Regions from separate parts of the Geodermatophilus sp. SYSU D01105 genome, predicted to be linked through region 4. Evidence: riboswitches for the same ligand, from Rfam matches in the RefSeq annotation. Region 4 holds a riboswitch; each other region holds the start of a gene.
What was found. Region 4 has a riboswitch for cyclic di-AMP ahead of ACI79I_RS11580 (hypothetical protein). Riboswitches for the same ligand answer to the same signal wherever they lie in the genome.

Region 1 (5,043 bases), on a different contig from region 4:
TCGCGGGCCGCGGTGAGGTCGATGGCGGCGTTGCGGGCGCCGGTGGTGACCAGCAACCGGAGCGCGGGCAGGCGCTCGAGCAGGCTGCGCGGGAACGGCGTCCGCTCACGCATGGCGACGAGGACGTCGAAGGGGGCGAGGCGCTCGACGAGGGCGTCCTCGTCGTCGAGGTGGTCGGCGAAGGCGACGACGTCGAGCGGTCCGGGGACGCGGGACCAGTCGGCGAACTCGGCCGCCACGGACTGGTAGTCGTCGAGGACGGCGACCCGGTGGGGGCTCACCGGGAGCCCCCGCCCGGTGCCGGACGGGGGCTCCCCAGCGGAGCCGTCAGTGGACGGGGCCGCGGCCGTAGCCCTTGCCGCCGCCGCGCTTCTTGTTCTGCTCGCCCATCTTGGCGATGAACTCCTTGATCTTGGCCTGGTTCTGCGGCTTGCGGGCCTCCTGGATGACCTTCGCCGCGATCCCCGACGCCACCAGCTTCCGGATCATTCCGGCCATGGGGTGTGTCCCTCCTCGTTCTCGGTCGTCTCTTGTCGTGCCCGCCCAACGGCTGCGCCAACCCCCGGGTTCCGGCTGCTGTCCGCGATACGGACGTCACGCCGCGTGAGAACACTCCGCCGTTCACATACTTTGGTCCCAAGCCGCTGACCTGCGGAAACGCATCCATGGCATTCCTGCGCGCTCCGTAGTCCCCGGTGGTCAGCGCGGCGTGTCGCGATCCGGACACGCCGCCGTCGCGCGACCGTCCGGCCGCCTGCGAGGGCCGTCGCGCTCTCCTACGGTCGTCCGCGGTCCTGCCGGGCCTCTCGTCACCGAACCGCGTGACACCGGCCGGACTACGCCGAACCGGACGCGGTGAACGCCGCGCCCGGACCGGGGACCCACCGCATCCCTGGGGTGAAGCGCATCTCGCGCCGGGCGACTCCCCCGTCCGAACCCGTCAGCTAACCCGGTAGGCGGCCGTGGAGAACAGGAGAACCCGTCGTCCATGACGACTGCACGCACGTCTTTCGCACGCCGTTCTTTCCGTGGGATCGCGATCGCCGCCGTCGCCGGCGCCGCCGTGACCCTCGCTCCGGCCACCGCCCAGGCTGACGCCGGTGACGCCGGTTCCGGCGCCGTCGCCGTCGCTGCGGCCGCCGCCCCGAACGGCGCCGCCCAGAAGGCCGTCGACACCGCCCTCGCACAGCAGGGCGACCCGTACGGCTGGGGCGCCACCGGTCCCAACGCCTTCGACTGCTCGGGGCTGACGACGTTCGCCTACCGGGCGGCCGGCGTCGAGCTGCCGCGCACCTCGCGGGCGCAGTCGACCTTCGGCGCGCCGGTGGCGAAGTCCGACCTCAAGCCCGGTGACCTGGTGTTCTTCTACAGCCCGGTCTCGCACGTGGGCATGTACATCGGCAACGGCCAGATGGTGCACGCCTCCACCGCCGGCCAGCCGGTCAAGGTCGTGAACCTCGACTCCATGCCGAGCTACGTCGGGGCCCGTCGGGTCGCGTGACGCACCGGTGCCCCGGCCGTCCTGAGGGACGGCCGGGGGCACCGTCCGTCAGTCGCAGGCCAGGCCCGCGGTCCCGATCGACGGCGTGATGATGACCTTCCGGTTCTGCGCCGCCGGACCCGGGAGCAGGTTGCCTTCAGCGTCGTGGTCCTGGACGTAGCCGGGGAACTCGCTCCCGACGCCGTCAGCGGTCAGGCCGCCGGCCGGGACACCGAGGTCGACCAGCACCTGGCGCACGGCTTCGGCGCGATCGAGGCCGAGTCGCCGCTGTCCCTCGATGCCCTGGACGTTGGCGGTCGTACCGGTCAAGGTCGCGGTCGCACCGCTCTCGCGTAGTTGCTCGGCGATCGGCCGGAGCACAGCTTCGGCCGCCTCCTCGTCGACGAACTCGGCCGAGTCCGGCCGGAAGGCGACATCGGCCCCGGTGAGCACGATGGTGCCCTTGGTGCAGACCGGCCCCTCGGGCACCGGTACAGGCGTGACTCTCGGCAGCTCCTCATCGAGGAGCTCCCGGCTCAGTTGCGTGTCCTCGACCTCGGGCTCAACGCCCCCATTGGCGGCGGTGCTGATCGCCCTCCAGATGGCGACGAGGTTCTTCCGCTGCGCGATGCTCAGCGGCTCCTGCGGCTCGGCCGTGTCACCGATTCCCTGCAGGATGACCCTGACTCCGCCGAGGTCCGGCAGGGCATCGAGCGCCACCAGGTTGTCGACGATCTCCTGAGGGTCGGCGTCGAGCAGGCCGGGCTGGGTGAAGTCCAGCGGCGCCACGGTCGAGAGCCCTGAGTCGACGACGACGATCGTCCGGGGCGGCGTCTCCACGGCCGAGATGCTGCGCGCTGCCTCGTCCAGAGCCGTGAGGAGATCGGTCTCCTCGTCCTCCGCACGGAGCGCTTCGATCTCTGCGGCCAGCGCTGCCTCGTTGCGCTCCCGACTCTCCTCACGTGCAGGTCCGTTGTTGCCCGTGATGAGCATCTGCTCCGAGAACTGCACTGACGGTTCGCCGTCCGCGACGACCATGGTCACGAGTGACTGGTCCTGCAGAGCCTGGTCGAACACATCCGCGGCGTCACCGTCGAGCTGCGGCGGCGGCATGTTGCTGCGCGCCCCGGCCACCAGGGCCACCGCACCGGTCGGGTCGCCCACCGCCTCTCCACCACCGCAGCCGGCCAGGACTCCGGCCAGGGTCAGGACGGTTGCCGCCGCGGAGACAGCGCGCGGGGTCGTGCTCTTTCGCACAGGGAAACCTCTCGGATGTGGTGAGGACCGCAGTGGTCAGTGGCTGCCGGCATGCGTGCCGTAGCCGTTGATGCGGTCGTGGGCGTCCCGCGAGGTCGGGACGAGGTTCGCGCCGTGTCGGCGCGCAGTCGGCTCCGAGGAGACGTCCGCGCCACGGCCGGCGGTCAGTCCGCTGGTGGCCTCCGGCAGCCCGATGTAGCGGGCGACCTCCACGCGGACGAGCTCCTTCAACGCATCGATGCCGGCGTCGATCTCGATGGAGGCATCAGCAGCGCGCTGGTGTGCTCGCGCCTCCTCGGTGCGGGCCAGCGCCAACTCCTGCTGCCGGGCGGTCGCCACTGCTGCAGCCTCGACAGCCGCCCTCCGGTGGGCCGGCAACGTCTCCCGTAGCGCGAGGTAGGTCGTCATGTGGGGGTGGTGCTCGGTGAACCCCGAGTAGAAGGCCAGGAGCCCCGAGGCCACGTACAGTCCAGCGAGCAGGAGTGCGGACAGCAGAGGGTCGTGCTGCGCCTGAGCAGCCCCGGCCGACCCGAAGACGTCCGACGCGGCGGAGGCCGAGTCCTGGCTCTGCACGCGGAAGACGAAGGCGACCGCTCCGAGGAGCAGCCAGCCACCCAGCATGAGGAAGATCGACGGTCGCCCCAGGCCCCCCCGAGCCTGGCGCAGCTCCTTCCAGGCCCGCCCGACGAAGTGCATCAGGCCCACTGAGGCGGCGGCGAAGGCGAGGGTGAGCATCCAGACGACGTACTCCTCGCCGTCCGTGAACGTCGTGGCGATGACGAGGCGGAACGTGGCCACGTCACCCAGTGCCGCGACGACCAGGAACGCGATCACGAGGAACCGGTGGAACCGCGGCCGGACGAGTCCCTCCAGGGGATCCGACGTGGCGCGGGGCCTGCGCCTGCGCTCCCGCTGGTCGATCGCCTGGTTCTCCGCGGGGTCGAGCACCCGCCGCTTGGCCGCGGTGAGCTCGCGCTCCGCGTCCTCGACGGCGGTGGTGGCCGCGTCGGCGAGCTTTCGTGTCTTCAGGACCTCCGCCTCGAGCTCGGCGACTCGCCCTTGTGCCGCAGCGACCGAGTTGGTCCGCTCGCTGGCACGGCGGGCGTGCATCTCCCGGCGCAGACCCTCGAGCCACGCGTCCATCACGTCGCCGTTGCCGGCGTCCAGGGAACCCGCCTGGGCGAGCTGCCCCACCTGTGCAACCACCTGGTCGCGCGCCCCGCGGAGCTCGGCCTCCACGACCGAGGTGGGCCGAGCCGAGGAGGGCTCCTGCTCAGGCAGGCTCGAGTGGTTCACGCGGCGACTCCAGACGGTGCGGCAGCCATGGTGGGATCGGCCCACGCGGGCAGAGGACAGAGCTCCGTCGTCCAGCCCCGGATGAGCTCGTCACGCTCCGGATGACGGCGGACGAGAGCCCGCCGGTAGATGGCGGCCTTGCGGCTCGCGACTGCCTGGTGGTGGACGACGTGCGAGCGAGCGACGTCCGTGCGGGTGTCGCACTGCGCCTTCAGCTCAGCCCGCTCGGAGAGCCGAGCGTCGATGCTCTCCTGGGTCTCCTGGACGACCGAACGAGCCCGTTCGACAGCCCGCTGATGGGCGACGATGCGCCGCCGGCGGACCGCGGACTCGGTCAGCTGCTCCTCACCGGGGTACCGGAGCGACAACCAGTCTTCCGACAGCGGTTCTGACAGCCGACTCACGTCGTTCGCCTCGCGCTGCAACGCAGCCCTCAGGTGGTCGAGTTCGGCGTCGATCCGATCGATGCTCACCTCACGCGACTGGTTGTCGCGCAGGCACCCCGTCCACTCGCGCTCGCAGACCTCGCGGTACTCGGCGACCAGCTCGGAGAGGAGGGGCGTCGAGTCCGCGCTCAGACCGACCGGGAGACCGGCGCGCCGGTCTGATCGCGCGTACCACTGGAGCCGCCACCGGGTCCGCAGTGGGATGCGAACCAGGCGGTAGCGGCGGTCGAGGTGCTGGGCACCCGTCGAGGCCACGACCACTCCCCCGTCACGGGCACAGCGCCCGATGATCAGCCAGATCCATCACGGAGGCGCGACGACGCGGTGGTCCCCCGGTCCCCCGACGGGCACCGCGCAGGAGCGTGAGCACCGGGTACGGGAGACGTCTGGATGCTATTGAGGTCGATCTTGTTCCGGTGGGCGTCGACCGGGGGCCTCATCCCATGGGGTGAGCGGGGCGGCCCTCGATCACTCCCGGCAGGGCTCGGGGGTCTGCTCGGCCGGCTGCAGCGAGAAGACCGCGCCGGTGTCGCGCGGCCAGGAGTGCAGGAAGAGCAGCCCGAC
Region 2 (5,043 bases), on a different contig from region 4:
GGCCCGCTTCGGCAGCACGGTGGCGGAGTTCCACGAGGCGCAGCAGCGCCGGCTGGCGCGCAAGCCGGAGTCGATGACGACGCTGTCGACGCACGACACCAAGCGCAGCGAGGACGTGCGGGCGCGGCTCGCGGTGCTGGCCGAGCAGCCGGACGACTGGGCGCAGCTGGTGCGCCAGCTGCTCGCCCGGCACCCGCTGCCCGACCGGCCGCTGGCCTCCTTGGTGTGGCAGAACCTCGTCGGCGCCTGGCCGCTGTCCCGGGAGCGGGCGCACGCCTACGCGGAGAAGGCGGCTCGCGAGGCGGGCACGTCGACGACGTGGACCGACCAGGACGAGGAGTTCGAGGCCCGGCTGCACGCGCTGGTCGACGCGGCCTACGACGACGAGGCGACGCACGGCGCGATCGAGGACGTCGTCGCCCGGATCGCGCCGGCGGGCTGGTCGAACTCGCTGTCGCAGAAGCTGCTGCAGCTGACCATGCCCGGTGTCCCGGACGTCTACCAGGGCACCGAGCTGTGGGACTTCTCCCTGGTCGACCCGGACAACCGCCGTCCGGTGGACTACGCGCTGCGCCGGCGGCTGCTGGCCCGGCTCGACGGGGGTTGGGTGCCGCCCGTGGACGCCGAGGGCGCGGCGAAGCTGCTCGTGGTCTCCCGGACCCTGCGCGCCCGCCGCGAGCACCCGGAGTGGTTCACCGGGTACGAGCCGGTGACGGCCACGGGCACGGCGGCCGACCACGTCGTCGCCTTCGACCGCGGCGGCGCGGTGACCGTCGCGACCCGCCTCCCGGTCGGGCTGGCCGGCGCCGGTGGCTGGGGCGACACCGCGCTGCAACTGCCCAACGGGGCGTGGCGGGACCTGCTCACCGGTGGGCGGTACGTCTCGGACGCCGCCGGGCTCCCCGTCGGGGCAGCGCTGGAGCGGTTGCCGGTCGCCCTGCTCGTGCGGGACTGACGCAGGACCACCACGCCACCGGGCTCGCGGCGGGACCCCGCAGGGGCCACGTCCGTCACGAAGCGCAGCGGGGCGGGGGCGGTGCGCCGCTCCCGCCCGGCCTGTCGCAGGAGGGCCGTGCCCCGCCCCCCTGCCGACAGGCCGGGTGCGGCACGCCCACCTAGCGTTCGCGGCGTCCGGCTCCCCGCCGGGCCCGGCGCCGTCCCGCCCAACCCCGTCCGGCGGCGAGCGGACCTCTGCACGACCGTGGACGGGGGTGGGGGACCCACCTACGACGCCCCGCGCGAGGTGTGCGCAGCGCGTCTGGGGGTGAAGCCGCGATCCGCGGCCGGGCACCGATCGTCCGAACCCGACAGCTAACCCCGCCGGCGGCCGATCGGAGGACCCCCATGCCCCAGCACGACCGATCCCGCACGCCCGCACGCGGCCTGCGCCGCGGCGCCGTCGTCCTCACCGGCGCGGCGGCGCTCTCCGCCCTCGCGCTCCCCGGCACGGCTCAGGCCGCGGAGCACAACTGGGACGGCGTCGCCCAGTGCGAGTCGGGCGGGAACTGGCAGATCAACACCGGCAACGGCTACTACGGCGGCCTGCAGTTCAGCGCCAGCACCTGGGCCGCCTACGGCGGCCGCGAGTTCGCGTCCAACGCCCACCTGGCCAGCAAGGAGCAGCAGATCGTGGTCGCCGAGCGCACGCTCGACGGCCAGGGCATCGGCGCGTGGCCGACCTGCGGCAGGCACCTGACCGCCGCGGTCCAGTCGCCGGCGCCGGCCGCCGAACCGGAGCAGGCCTCGCGGGCGGACCGGGCGGCGACCGGCAGCCACGTCGTCCAGGCCGGGGACACCCTCGGCTCCATCGCCGCCCGCCACGGCACCGAGGGCGGCTGGCGCGGGCTGTGGGAGCTGAACCGGGACCAGGTCAGCGACCCGAACGTGATCCGCGTGGGTCAGACGCTCCGGGTCTGACCGGACCGCGGGGCCCGGCCGGTGCGCTCCCGGCCGGGCCCCGCCGCGCGCGGGGCCGGCAGCTGGTCCGGAGGTGTCCCGCTCCCGCCGTGGACGGGCGACCCAGCCCGGTCGGCCCTGCGCTCCCTCCTCCGCGGACCGTGCCCGGAACCCACGGTTGGCCGCCGGGTGTGCGGGCATGATCCGTCCCGATCCCGGCCCTCCGGCCAGTCCCCGTCTCGTCCCGCGTGGAGGCACTGCGCATGTCCGCACCCGTCGAGTTCTCCGTCTGGGCACCGCTGCCGAAGCGGGTCCGGCTCCAGGTCGACGGCTCCGTGCACGAGATGCACCGGGACGACGGCGGCTGGTGGCGCGCCGAGGTCGAGGCCGGGCCGGAGGCCGACTACGGCTTCCTCCTCGACGACGACGAGAAGGTCCACCCCGACCCGCGCTCGCGCCGGCAGCCCGAGGGGGTGCACGGGCCCTCCCGCCGGTTCGACCCGTCGGCGTACGCGTGGGGCGACGCGGCGTGGACGGGGCGCCCGCTGGCCGGCGGTGTGGTCTACGAGCTGCACGTCGGCACGTTCACCCCGGAGGGCACGCTCGACGCGGCGATCGAACGGCTGGACCACCTGGTCGAGCTCGGTGTCGACTTCGTCGAGCTGCTGCCGGTCAACGGCTTCAACGGCACCCACAACTGGGGCTACGACGGCGTCCTCTGGTACGCGGTGCAGGAGGACTACGGCGGCCCGGCCGCCTACCAGCGGTTCGTCGACGCCTGCCACCAGCGCGGGCTGGCCGTCGTCCAGGACGTCGTCTACAATCACCTCGGCCCGTCCGGGAACTACCTGCCGCAGTTCATGCCGATCTTCGCCGAGGGTGCCAACACCTGGGGCAACTCGATCAACCTGTCCGGGCCGGACTCCGACGAGGTGCGCCGGTACATCATCGACAACGCGCTCATGTGGCTGCGGGACATGCACGTCGACGCCCTCCGGCTCGACGCCGTCCACGCGCTGGTCGACGAGCGGGCCACCCACGTGCTGGAGGAGATGGCGCAGGAGGTCGACCGGCTGTCGGTGGCCGAGGGGCGCCCGCTGACCCTCATCGCCGAGAGTGACCTCAACGACCCGCGCCTGGTCACCCCGCGGGTGGCCGGCGGCATGGGGCTGACCGCGCAGTGGAGCGACGACTTCCACCACGCGCTGCACTCGACCCTCACCGGCGAGGGCCAGGGCTACTACGCCGACTTCGCTGCTGCGGGCCTGTCCGGGCTGGCCAAGACGCTGACCGGCGCCTACTTCCACGACGGCGCGTGGTCCAGCTTCCGCCGCCGGCACCACGGCCGGCCGGTCGACGTCGACGAGCTGCCGGGCTGGAAGTTCCTCGGCTACCTGCAGGACCACGACCAGATCGGCAACCGCGCCGTCGGCGACCGCATCTCGGCCTCCCTCTCCCCCGGCCTGCTCGCCGTCGGGGCGACGATCGTGCTGACCAGCCCGTTCACCCCCATGCTGTTCATGGGCGAGGAGTGGGGCGCGAGCACCCCGTGGCAGTTCTTCACCAGCCACCCGGAGCCGGAGCTGGGCAAGGCCACCGCCGAGGGGCGGATCGGCGAGTTCGCCGAGCACGGGTGGGACGCCGCCGTCGTGCCCGACCCGCAGGACCCCGAGACCTTCACCCGCTCGAAGCTGGACTGGAACGAGGTCGAGGAGGAGCCGCACGCCCGTCTGCTGGCGGTGCACCGCGCGCTCCTGGCGCTGCGCCGCGCGCAGCCGGACCTGGTCGACCCCGACCTGTCCCGGGTCGCGGTCAGCTGGGACGACGAGGACCGCTGGCTGGTCGTCCACCGGGGCGCGCTGCGCGTGGTGGCCAACCTGGCCGGCGAGCCGCGGGAGGTCGACCTGGACCGGCCGGCCTCCGGGGTCCTGTTCGCCACCGGCGAGGAACCGCGGATCGACCGGACGACGGTGACGATGCCGGCCGAGAGCGCGGCCGTGGTCACCACCTCCTGACGTGCGCCGCCTGCTGCCCGGGCCGGCGGCCGACCTCGACGACGACGCCCTGGTCGAGGCCTACCGGCTGCCGCCGGGGCGGTCGCTGCGGGTGGACTTCGTGGCCTCGCTGGACGGCGCGATCACCGTCGGCGGCCGCAGCGGGGGCCTGGGGTCGCCCGGCGACAAGCGGGTCTTCCGGCTGCTGCGGGCGCTGGCCGACGTGGTGCTCGTCGGGCACGGGACGGCGGCGACCGAGGGTTACCGGCCCGTGGCGGCCGACCCGACCGTGGGGGCGCTGCGGACCGCGCTGGGCCGGCCGGCGTCGGCGCCGGTCGCCGTCGTGTCGCGGCGGGCGTCCCTGACCCCCGGCGACCGGCTGGCCGTGCCCTCGACGCTGCTGGTCACCTGCGCGGCCGCCGACCCCGGGCGCCGTGCCGCGCTCGCCGACGCGGGGGTGACCGTCCTGGTCTGCGGGGAAGACGACGTGGACCTGCCCTCGGCGCTGGACGCGCTCGCCACGCGCGGACTCGAGCAGGTGCTGTGCGAGGGGGGTCCGGCGCTGCTGGCCTCGGCGCTGGCCGCCGGGGTGGTGGACGAGCTGGACCTGAGCGTGGTGCCCGCCCTCGTGGGCGCCGGGGAGCCGCACCTGCTCACGGCGCCGCTCCCCGACGCCGTCCGGCTGGAGCTCCGGCAGGTGCTCGAGGAGGACGGCGTCCTGTTCACCCGGTACGCCGTCGGCTGACGGCCCCGGGAGCATCGCAGCGAGGGCAGCGAGCGAGGACCGGAGCCGATCGGTGGCCCGTCGGCTGACTACCGGACGCGGACGGGGACGGTCACCTGGTCGGCGTCGACCTTCTCGGCGGGCTCGAGGCCGGTCACCTCGACGACCCGGTGCAGCGGCACCGCGCGCACCGCCCCCTCCGCCTCGACGAGCAGCAGCCCGTCGGCGAAGCGCACCACCACCTCCTGCAGCGGCGCGTCCCCGTCGCCGGCCAGGGTCACCGAGCGGGCGCGGTAGGTCATGTCGGGCCGGTACTCCGAGACCTCCATGCCCGCGCACGCTAACGGTCCCTCCGCGGGTGCGCCGCCCGAGACCGCGTCCTCGGCTCAGCCCACCAGCCGCACCGCGTCCCCGTAGCCGAGCAGCCCC
Region 3 (5,043 bases), on a different contig from region 4:
GGCCAGGTCGACGGCGGCCCGGGCGGTGGCCGGCGTCGGCAGCAGCATGCCGGTCGGCCGGCGGACCACCGGGTAGGGCAGCGTCGCGTCGTACTCCTCCCAGCCCGGCGACCGGGAGGCCAGCACGACGAGGGAGTCCGGGGGCCGGCGGGCCAGCAGCGCCGCGACGAAGGTCTGGATGCCGCCCTGCCGCGGCGGGAAGTCGTTGGTGACGACGAGCGTCCTCACCCGGCCTCCTGGAGCCGCTGCCAGTCCTCGGCGAACGCGACCCGCTGGGGCCCGGTGGGGTGCGAGCCGAAGAACCACTGCCAGGCAGCGGGCGGGTCGGGGTCGGAGAGGTTGGCCGCGGCCAACCGGTTCTGCATGGCGACGAACGCCTCGGCGTCGCCGGTCAGGTCGAGCGCGTGCAGGTCCGCGCGCGCCTCGATGTGCCGGCTGACCAGGTTCTGCACCGGCGTGGACACGAGCGTGCCGAGGGCCACGAGCAGCAGGGCCAGCGGGACCACCCGCGGGTCGCCGGCGCCGTCGATCCCCGCGCGGCGGAGCAGCGGGGTCCACGACAGCAGCCAGCCCAGCGCCGCCACCGAGGCGGCCGCGCCGAGCGCACCCATGAGCGTGCCGGTGAGGACGTCGTCGGTGCTCACGTGGCCGAGCTCGTGGGCCACGATCGACTCGATCTCGGCGTCGGGGAGCCGGCCGAGGACCGTGTCGTACACGACGATCCGCCGGGTCGACCCGAAGCCGGAGACGTAGGCGTTGAGCGCCGTGGTCCGGCGGGAGGCGTCCGCGACCAGGACGTCCTCGACCGGGGTGCCGTTCTCCTCGGCGAGCTCCAGCAGGTCGGTGCGCAGCTGCCCGGCCGGCAGCGGGTCGAACCGGTTGAACGCCGGCTCGATGAGGACCGGGTAGAGGAAGGACCCGACGACGACGAACCCGGCCGCCACTCCCGCCGCCCAGGCCCACCAGGTGCGCGGCGCGCGGCGGGCCAGCCACACCAGCGCGAGCAGGACCACCGCGGTGACCGCGGCGTCGATCGCGGCGGAGAGCGCGACGTCCCGCGCCCACAGCCCCCAGCTCCGCGTGGACAGCCCGTACCGGTGCCGGACCGTCTCGCCGTAGGCCGCCGGCGCGAGGGTGACCAGCCGCCCGAGCAGCACGAGCGCGGCCGTGCCCAGCAGCACCTGCCAGGCCCAGCCGCCGCCGAGCGGCCGCGCGACCGCCCGCACCAGCCGGCGACCCAGCGGGGTGAGCGCGAGGACCGCGGAGGTCGCCAGGCCCAGCCCCAGCGACACCAGGGACGCCGGCCGCAGTGCCGCCGCGAATGAGTCCGCCCGCTCGGCGATCCCCGGCGGCAGGCCGGCCCCGGGGCGGACCGGCGTGCGGCCCCCGGGCGGGTCGGGCAGCAGCGTCCACGGCGTGCGGACGGCGATGACGAGGACGAGCGCCGTCCCCAGGACCACCGCGACCAGCAACGCGGCCCGGCGGGCGCTCACCCGCCCGATCCTAGAAGGGCCCCCAGAAGGACCCCGAGAAGGACCCCGTCCTCCTCCGGCTCAGGACGCACGGGACAGAGGTCGGGCCGGTGACCCCCCGTGGAGGTCACCGGCCCGGCGCGCCCCCGCCGCGAGCGGTGACGGGGTGGCGCCCGATCAGGCGATGCGGCGCATGGCGGTGATGCCGCCCATCGAGTCGACGCTGACCACCTTGACCGGCTGGCCCGACGTCGAGGCGTGGACCATCTGGCCGTTGCCGATGTACATCGCCACGTGGCTGACCGGGCTGTAGTAGAAGATCAGGTCGCCCGGCTGAAGCTCGGCGCGGGAGACCGCGGCGCCCATCGTCGACTGGATGCGGCTGGAGTGCGGGAGGCTGATCCCTGCCGCGGCGTACGCGTACTGGGTCAGGCCGGAGCAGTCGAAGGAGTTCGGCCCGCCGGCACCCCAGACGTAGGGGTCCCCGACCTGGGCGAGCGCGGTGTCGACGGCGGCCTGGGCCGCACCGCTGCTGGCGGGGGCCGGCGCGGCGGCGGCCACGGCCTGGCCGGCGTGCGCCGTGACGACCTCCTGCTGCTGCGGGGCCGACAGCGCGGCGTACTGCGCCTGGTAGTCGGCGATGTCGGCCTCGAGCTGCTCCTGCCGCGCGGTGACGTCGTCGAGGGTGGCCTGCGCCTGGGCCGCGGCGGCGTCGGCGTCCTGCTGGGCCTGCTCGGCGGCACCCGCGCTCCGGGCGACCTCGGCGAGCACCTCGTTGGTGTGGCCGGCGATCGCCTCGAGCATGGCCAGCTGGGACACGAAGTCCTCGGGCGAGTCGCTGGTCATCAGCAGGTCCAGCTCGGGCATCCCGTCACCAGCGGTGAAGGCGGTGCGGGCGACCTGACGGATCTGGCCGTCGAGGGCGTCGAGCTGCTGCCGGGCCGCGGCGGCGGCCTGGTGCGCGGCCTCCGCGGCGGCCTGTTGCTGGGCGAGGGTCTCGCGGGCCTCGTTGGCCTGCTCGGTGACGACCTCGAGGTCGTGACCGGCCCGCGCGACGAGCTGCGCGGCCTGCGCCGCGCTGGTGGCCTGCTCCGGGTCCGCGGCAGCGGTCCCCGGCAGCAGCGTCAGGGAGAGCGTCGCGACGGCGCCCACGACGATCCCCCGGCCGAGGCGGCGGGGCAGGGTCGGGCGGCGGAACGCCAGCGGGAGGTCGGAGTCGATCTGGTCGAGCGCATGCCCCAGGGCAGGGCGGGGGGTCGCCACGGTCGGCGGCTCTCCGTTTCTTCCTCAGCGACCGCCTACCGAGTTAGCTGACGGGTTCGGGCTGGGAAGACGTGCCCTATCTCTGCGCCCCGGCGAGCCGGCGCGTGTGCCCCGGCGGACCGGCGCACGCGAGAACTCACCCCAGTGCTGCGGTGGGTCCCCGGTTCCCCCTCCGTGCCGCACGGGCACGTCGGGCGATTCGGCGGTGCCCGGCCGAGGCCACCTCTCTGCGGGTGACGACCACCCGGTCGGACCGGCTCACCGTACGGGCGTGATGAAGTTGTGACAAATGGGGCCTGCGGGGACTGTGGTGACATCCACAGGGCGGCGGAGCGACACACCGCCGGTCGGCGTCACCCGCGGCGCGTCGGCCGGGGCGCCCCGGCCCCGCAGGGGACCGGGTCACCCCGTGCGCCGCCGGCCTCGTGCGGCCCCGCCGTCCCGCGCACCCGGCTGACCCTGGTGCCGCAGCGGCGGCACCAGGCCGCCCTCGGCGAGCGCCCGGACGGCACGGCGCTCGACCTCGTCGAACTCCACGACCACGCCCGGGCCCGGGACGACGGCGTCCTCGGCCACGCCGGCCTCGCGCCGGCCGGTCATCGGCACCACGGTCGGGTCCTCGCCCCGCCAGCCCGGCGGCGCCCCCAGCAGCACGGTGACGACGCAGTCGGCGCAGCCGGTGCCGCGCACGGTGCAGGTGTCGCAGTCGATCAACATGGCCCACTCCTCAGCTGGCCGACCCCGGTCGCGGAGGCCCTCCATGGCCCCGGTCGGTCCGGCTCGCACGCTAGGGACCGGCACCGACAGTTCGGCGCGAGCGCGCCCCGGCGGGACGGGTCCCGGCGCGCACGGCCCCGGACGCGGCCGGAACGCCCTCGGGAGGCCCCGCGCCGTGGCGCCCGCCACCCGAGCCGCTGCGGACCCGCCGGCACCGGCCGCCCTCCGGCGCGCGTCCCCGGGACTGTCACTGGGCCGACCTACCGTCCGCCCGTGCCCTCCTCCCTTCCCCGGCAGGTGCCGCTCTCCCCCGCCCACCTCGCCGGGACGGCCGCGCGAGCCGCGGGCACGCTCCCCCGCTACGAGCAGGCCACCATCGACGAGCTGGGCACCCCACTGGCGGAGGTCACCTTCGTCGTCGTCGACCTGGAGACCACCGGGGGTTCCCCCAAGGACAGCGCGATCACCGAGATCGGAGCGGTCAAGGTCCGCGGTGGGCAGGTCCTCGGCGAGTTCCAGACCCTGGTGGACCCCGGCTGCGAGATCCCGCCCTACATCAGCGTGCTGACCGGCATCACGACGACGATGGTCGCGGCCGCACCCCGGATCGGCGCGGTCCTGCCCAGCTTCCTGGAGTTCGCCCGGGGCGCGGTCCTCGTCGCCCACAACGCCCCCTTCGACCTGGGCTTCCTCAAGGCGGCGTGCGCGGAGAACGCCATCCCGTGGCCGGCGGCCGCCTCGGTCGACACCGCCGTCCTGGCCCGCCGGCTGCTGACCCGCGACGAGGTCCCCAACTGCAAGCTGGCCACCCTCGCGCCGTACTTCCGCACCCGGACCGAGCCGTGCCACCGCGCCCTGGCCGACGCCCGCGCCACGGTCGACGTGCTGCACGGCCTCTTCGAGCGGCTGGGCCCCCTGGGGATCACCACCCTGGAGGAGCTCTCCACCCTCAGCCGGCAGGTCGACCCGGAACGGCTCCGCAAGCGGCACCTGGCCGACGGCGTCCCCTCCGGTCCGGGCGTCTACGTGTTCCGGGGGCCGCGGGACGAGCCGCTCTACGTGGGGACGTCGAACGACCTCCGCAGCCGGGTGCGCACCTACTTCACCGCCGCCGAGCAACGCAGCCGGATCACCGAGATGGTGGCGCTGGCGCAGCGGGTCGACGCGATCCCCTGCGCGCACGACCTCGAGGCCGCCGTCCGCGAGCTGCGGCTCATCGCCGAGCACAAACCGCGCTACAACCGCCGCTCCCGGTTCCCCGAGCGGGCGCTGTGGGTGCGGCTCACCGAGGAGCCCTTCCCCCGCCTGTCGGTGGTGCGCCGGGTGCGGCCCGGCACCGGGGTGTTCCTCGGGCCCTTCCCCGACCGGCGGGCCGCCGACGCCGCCGTCGCCGCCATCCACGAGTCCCTGCCGCTGCGCCAGTGCACCGGCCGGCTGTCGGTGAAGGTGCTCGGCACCGCCTGCGCCCTGGCCGGGATGGGGCGCTGCGGCGCGCCGTGCACCGGCGCACAGTCGGTCGAGGAGTACGCCGCGATCGCCGGGGTGCTGCGGGCCGCGGTCGCGGCCGACCCCCAGGCCCTGCTGGCGCCGC
Region 4 (5,043 bases):
TCGGTGACCGTCGCGCTGTGCAGGCCCGCGCCGGCGGTGACGACGACGTCCTCGGGGAAGCCGGCGGCGAGGACGGCGTCCGGCCCGGCCGCCAGCGTCTGCACCCAGCGCAGCCGCGGCATCCGGCCGGCGACGGCGGCGAGGTCGGCGGTGGAGCTGCCCCACACGACCATCGCCTCGGCGTCCAGGTGCTCGTCGGGCACGGGGGCCGCGGCGTCGTAGAGGACCGCGTGCACGCCCTCGGGCAGGTCCGGGGCCAGCGGGACGGAGTCGGGCAGCAGGAGCTTCATCCGGGGAGGCCTCTCGTGGGGTCGTGCGGGGACGGTGCCCGAGCCCCATGCCACACCCGGCCGACGAGCGCCGCCACCCCAGCCCGGTCGCCCCGCGGACGGGGGCCGGACCCTGGCCTCCGGCCGCGCCAGGCGCGACCGGCGGGGCGTCAGCCCCGGTAGTTCACGTGGACGTGGTCGAAGTGGTTGGCCGTCACGCCCCCGCGGTCGGCCATCGGCTTCCAGGAGCCGTTGGGCGAGGAGAGCATCCGCTGCTGCCAGATGACGTACTCGACGCCGAGCTCGTCCCAGTGGTCGATGTGGTACTGGGCGATGGCGTCGCCGAGGGCGTCGTCGGACATGACCATGTAGTCGACCGCCAGGCCGGACGGGTGACCACCGGGGTCGGCCGCACTGGCGCGGGTCCCGCCCAGCGTGATGCCGGCGGCGCCCGGCACGTTGGAGACGACCGCGTTGGCGGCCGCCTGCGCGGCCGGCTTGATGCTCCCGGCGGTGTCGGTGATGCGCGCGACCGCACCCGCTGCGGCCGCGGCGGCGCGGGCCGGAGCGGCCGGCTCCGGTGCGGCGGCCTGCGCGGCCGCGGCCTCCGCCTGCTGCCGCGCGGCGGCCTGCGCGGCGGCCTCGGCCTCGGCCGCGGCCCGGGCGGCGGCCTCCGCCTCGGCCTTCTGCCGGTCGAGCACGGCCTGGTCGGCGGCGGCCTGCGCCTGCTGGGCGGCGGCCTGCGCCGCCTCGCGGGTGCTGCGGCTGGCGGCGAGGTCGGCGAGCGGCTGCAGGTCCCGGGCCGCGTCGACCTCGACGGGGACGGACTGGCCGGTAAGCCCGAGCTGGGCGGCGACGCTGACCGACTCCGACGCCCCGGCGTCGGCCTGGGCGGCGGGCTCCGCGCCGATGACGACGTTGGCCACGACCGCGCCGGCCGCGGCGGCGGCCAGGAGGAGGGCCGGGCGACGGCGCGAGGGGGCGATCCGGCCGCGGCGATCGGCGCGGCGAGAGGTGGTGGTGCGGGGGTCCATGGGGTGGGGTGCTCCGGGGGTGCGGGCGCAGGTGCGCACGGGAGGGCGCGGCCTGCGGGGAGGTCGGGGGGAGGACGTCGGCGGTCCTGGGGAGCCGGCCGGTGCGGGACACCACGGAGACGGCGGCAACGCCGGTCGAGCGAGGGTGCTCGGGTGGGTCCGCGGGAGGCGGGTCAGGGACGGCCGCGTGCGATCACGTGCGGGGGTGCGCCCGGAGCCGGCGGTGCCGGGGTGAGGGTGGGCATCCGGCAGGGCTGGGGCACGCCATCCGGCGGCTCTCCGTTCTTCCGATGGCCGCCTACCGAGTTAGCTGACGGGTTCGGGCGGGAAGCGGCCCTGCCCGCTACCCGGACGACGGCCCGGGAGCGGGGTTCACCCCAGTACTGCGGTGGGTCCCCGGCTCGCCCCGGAGGGCGACTCGGCGGCGTCCGCTCGGCTTCCCCGGCAGGGGACGTGAGGACCGGCCGGACCTGACCACCGTAACGGGCGTTATGGGTTTGTGACAATCGCAGCCCGTCGATTCGTCGGGTGATGTGCGTCGCGCCTCCCCCGGTCGACGGCCAGGTGGTGTAGGCGCCGACGATCCGCACGCGCCCCGACGGCGCGCGGCGCGGTAGGGCCCGGTCGCCCGCGGGCGGTCAGGACGAGAGCGCGGGCCGGGTGTCGGCCACCGACGTCCCCATCGCGTTCTCGGGGCCGCCGCTGGGGCCGTCGTCGGAGCCGCACCGGCTCAGCGACACGGTCAGCGTCAGCACGACGACCAGCGCCACGAGGGCCAGCACGACCCACTTCAGCCAGCGGCGGAGGTCGGACGACTTCGGGCCGTCGCCGGTCGGCCCGGGCTGACCCGGCTGGGGATCGGACGCGGTCACGGTGCGCTCCTCGCCGGGAGCGGAGCCCCCGGGTGCTCGGACGGCGGTGCCTGCGGCTGGGCTCCGTACCGGCGACCGTCTACCCGGTCGGGACGCCCCGGACACCCGCGAGGGCGGCCTAGGGTGGGCCCCGTGGAGGTCTGGTTCACCCCGTCCTGCTCCAAGTGCCGCACCGCGCGGGCCCAGCTGGAGGAGGCCGGCGTCGAGTACACGCTGCGCCGCTACCTGGACGACCCGCCGACGGAGGCCGAGCTGCGCGCCGCGCTCCGCGCCCTGCAGCTGGAGCCGTGGGACATCACCCGCATGTCCGAGCCCCTCGCCCGGGAGCTCGGGCTGCGGGACCTGCCGCGGGACGCCGAGGCGTGGATCCGCGTGCTGGCCGAGCACCCGCGGCTCATCCAGCGTCCGCTCGTGCTGACCGACGACGGCCGGGCGTGGGTCGCGCGGGACGACGCGTCGCTGACCGAGGTGGTGGCGGCCGGACGGCGGTCGGGCGCGGGCTCCTGAGGACTCCGGGTCACTGCTGCTCAGAGGCGGTGCGCCGCGGCGGCGGCGAGGGTCCCGAGGGTGTTCGTCGACAGGTGCAGCACGACGGGGGCCAGCAGGCTCCCGCTGCGGAGCCGCAGCCAGGCGAACAGCACCCCGGCGGCGGCCGTCCCGGAGCACAGCAGCGCGACGGCCAGGGCACGGGCGACGGGACCCTCGACCAGGTCGTTGGCCGCCAGGCCGCTGAGCGTCGGCCGGACGTGCCAGACCCCGAAGACCGCCGCGGACACCGCGACCGCGCCGCGGACGGGGAGCACCCGCCCGAGGACGGCCAGGAGCACGCCGCGGAAGGCGACCTCCTCCCACACGACGGTGCCCAGCGGGATCCGGACGAGGACCTGGTAGGCGATCTCGCCGCCGTCGGCCCCGGCCACCCGGGCGTCGCGCACCAGCGGCCGCAGGGCGGGGACGACGACGGCGACGGCGTACCCCGAGGCCACCAGCGCCGCGGGGACCCCGCCCCAGCGGAGCCCGGCACCCAGCCGTGACCGCGCCAGGCCCAGGTCGGCCCAGGACAGCCCGGCGGCACGCGCAACCGCCAGCAGCACGCCCGCGGCGGTCAGGTTGGCCGGGACGTAGGACGCCGGGGCCCCGGGCAGCCGGGTCACGACGAGGTTGTTCCAGGTCCCCAGCAGCAGCACCAGCCCGGCGGCGAGGGCCAGCGCCCCGGGGCGGTCGCGGGCCCCGGTCGGCACCTACCGCGCCTGGTCGGTGAGCAGCCGCCGCAGCCCCGCCACCGGCGCCCGCAGCGACCACCACGCCAGCCGCACCGGCACGCCGGCCGCGGCGCGGACCCCACGCGCGCAGAGGCGCAGCAGGTCGGCGTACTCGGCCGGCCGCGGCCTCTCCGCGGCAGCGGTCCGCTTCGCCCGGTCCGGAGCGGGCGCCGACTCGGCCGGGGGCGGCGTCGCCGGGACGATCAGGTCGACCGTCGTCCGCCGCCGCGGACCCCGCAGCGACTCGAACGACGGGATCGCCGGCGACGGCGGCCCCTCCTCCTCGTCCGGCTCGATGCCCGCGGCCACGGCCTCGGTGTGCACCTCGGCCTCCGACGGGGCCGCGGCACGGGGCACGCGGGCGACCGGTTCGGGGACGACGTTCCGGATCGCGGCGATCATGCCCGGGCCGAGACCGCCGATCGCCGCGAGGTCGCGCCGGGACAGCCGCGCCAGGTCCTCGGTCCTGGTGACCCCCGCACGCAGCAGCGCGGTGACCGCCCGGCCGGGCAGGCCCAGCTCCCGGATCGTCCCCGCCGGGACTCCTCCCGACGACTCGATCGACATGCGGCTCAACCTATCCCCGTCCCGTGCCGCCCACTCATGGACTCCCGTCCTGCGCGGCGGACCGACGCCCTGTCAGGTGCGGGTGAAGGTGCCCAGCCCGGTGCGGTCGTAGAAGTCGAGCCGGACGGTCGCGGCCGAGCCGCCGTCCACCGTGAAGACGGCGCCGGCCGTCCCGTTGGCGTTCTCGCCGATGGTCTCGAAGGTGAAGGTGTCCCCGGAGTGGTGCGTCAGGGCGAAGGTCGTCGGCCGGTCCGGCGGCCCCATCGACATCGTCAGGGCGCCACCGTCGGCGGCCACGGTGAGCGGGCCGTAGTAGGAGTTGGCGTAGGTCCCGGTGTAGGCCTCCAGCGGCCGGGCCGTCACCGGGTCGGCGGCCGGCTGCGTCCAGTCGGTCTCCGGAGCGTCGGCCTGCTCGATCTGCTCGAAGACCGCGGCGGTGAAGGTCAGCCAGTCGACCGTGGGTTCGCCGTGGTTGGCGACGTCGAAGAACCCGGCGGCGATCGCCTCCGGGATGCCCTGCGGGCGCCCGTTGGTCAGCACCACGATGCCCAGCTGCTCGCCGGGGAGCATCAGGACGGTCGTGGCGGCGCCCAGCGCGAACGCGCCCGAGTGGCCGATCTGCAGCCGGCCCTGGTCGTCGTAGGAGACGTTCCACCCGAGGCCGTAGAAGCCGGTGCGGGCCTCCGGGGTCGCCGGCGGGCCGGAGACCGAGTGCGGGACGCGGGTGACGTCGAGTGCGGCCGGGTCGATGACCCCGGTGCCGGCGTGGACGCCGTTGCCCAGCTGCAGGCGGATCCACTCGGCCAGGTCACGGACCGACGAGCTCGCCCCGCCGGCGGGCGCCTCCGCGTCGGCGTCCCGGGTGTACCGGGCCGCCCAGGTCCCGTCTCCGGTCGGCACGTGGATGGCGGCCCGGTTCGGCGCGGCCTCGTAGTCCTCGTGGCGGTAGCTGGTCGAGGTCATCCCCAGCGGGTCGAAGAGGACCTGCCGGGCCAGGTCCTCCCACGGGGTCCCCGCGGCGACGGCCGCGGCCTCCCCG

Region 1: another riboswitch for cyclic di-AMP. It lies ahead of ACI79I_RS09345 (C40 family peptidase); the one in region 4 lies ahead of ACI79I_RS11580 (hypothetical protein).
Region 2: another riboswitch for cyclic di-AMP. It lies ahead of ACI79I_RS12250 (transglycosylase family protein); the one in region 4 lies ahead of ACI79I_RS11580 (hypothetical protein).
Region 3: another riboswitch for cyclic di-AMP. It lies ahead of ACI79I_RS16680 (C40 family peptidase); the one in region 4 lies ahead of ACI79I_RS11580 (hypothetical protein).

What each region holds. Positions count from the first base shown of each region.
Region 1 is NZ_JBJGYR010000008.1:54,516-59,558, forward strand. It holds gene ACI79I_RS09335 (D-2-hydroxyacid dehydrogenase family protein) at 1-281, opposite strand, end outside; gene ACI79I_RS09340 (hypothetical protein) at 328-498, opposite strand; cyclic di-AMP (ydaO/yuaA leader) riboswitch at 851-975, shown strand; gene ACI79I_RS09345 (C40 family peptidase) at 989-1,501, shown strand; gene ACI79I_RS09350 (OmpA family protein) at 1,550-2,644, opposite strand; gene ACI79I_RS09355 (hypothetical protein) at 2,774-4,033, opposite strand; gene ACI79I_RS09360 (hypothetical protein) at 4,030-4,734, opposite strand; gene ACI79I_RS09365 (hypothetical protein) at 4,948-5,043, opposite strand, start outside.
Region 2 is NZ_JBJGYR010000011.1:57,002-62,044, forward strand. It holds gene treY (malto-oligosyltrehalose synthase) at 1-955, shown strand, start outside; cyclic di-AMP (ydaO/yuaA leader) riboswitch at 1,212-1,321, shown strand; gene ACI79I_RS12250 (transglycosylase family protein) at 1,345-1,917, shown strand; gene treZ (malto-oligosyltrehalose trehalohydrolase) at 2,160-3,911, shown strand; gene ACI79I_RS12260 (dihydrofolate reductase family protein) at 3,913-4,635, shown strand; gene ACI79I_RS12265 (hypothetical protein) at 4,704-4,943, opposite strand.
Region 3 is NZ_JBJGYR010000017.1:37,052-42,094, reverse strand. It holds gene ACI79I_RS16690 (glycosyltransferase family 4 protein) at 1-228, opposite strand, end outside; gene ACI79I_RS16685 (M48 family metallopeptidase) at 225-1,493, opposite strand; gene ACI79I_RS16680 (C40 family peptidase) at 1,650-2,735, opposite strand; cyclic di-AMP (ydaO/yuaA leader) riboswitch at 2,752-2,950, opposite strand; gene ACI79I_RS16675 (hypothetical protein) at 3,138-3,452, opposite strand; gene ACI79I_RS16670 (DEDD exonuclease domain-containing protein) at 3,726-5,043, shown strand, end outside.
Region 4 is NZ_JBJGYR010000010.1:86,574-91,616, forward strand. It holds gene ACI79I_RS11575 (phosphoglycerate dehydrogenase) at 1-290, opposite strand, end outside; gene ACI79I_RS11580 (hypothetical protein) at 440-1,303, opposite strand; cyclic di-AMP (ydaO/yuaA leader) riboswitch at 1,584-1,737, opposite strand; gene ACI79I_RS11585 (hypothetical protein) at 1,942-2,175, opposite strand; gene ACI79I_RS11590 (ArsC/Spx/MgsR family protein) at 2,308-2,682, shown strand; gene ACI79I_RS11595 (CPBP family intramembrane glutamic endopeptidase) at 2,703-3,416, opposite strand; gene ACI79I_RS11600 (hypothetical protein) at 3,417-4,004, opposite strand; gene ACI79I_RS11605 (serine hydrolase) at 4,077-5,043, opposite strand, start outside.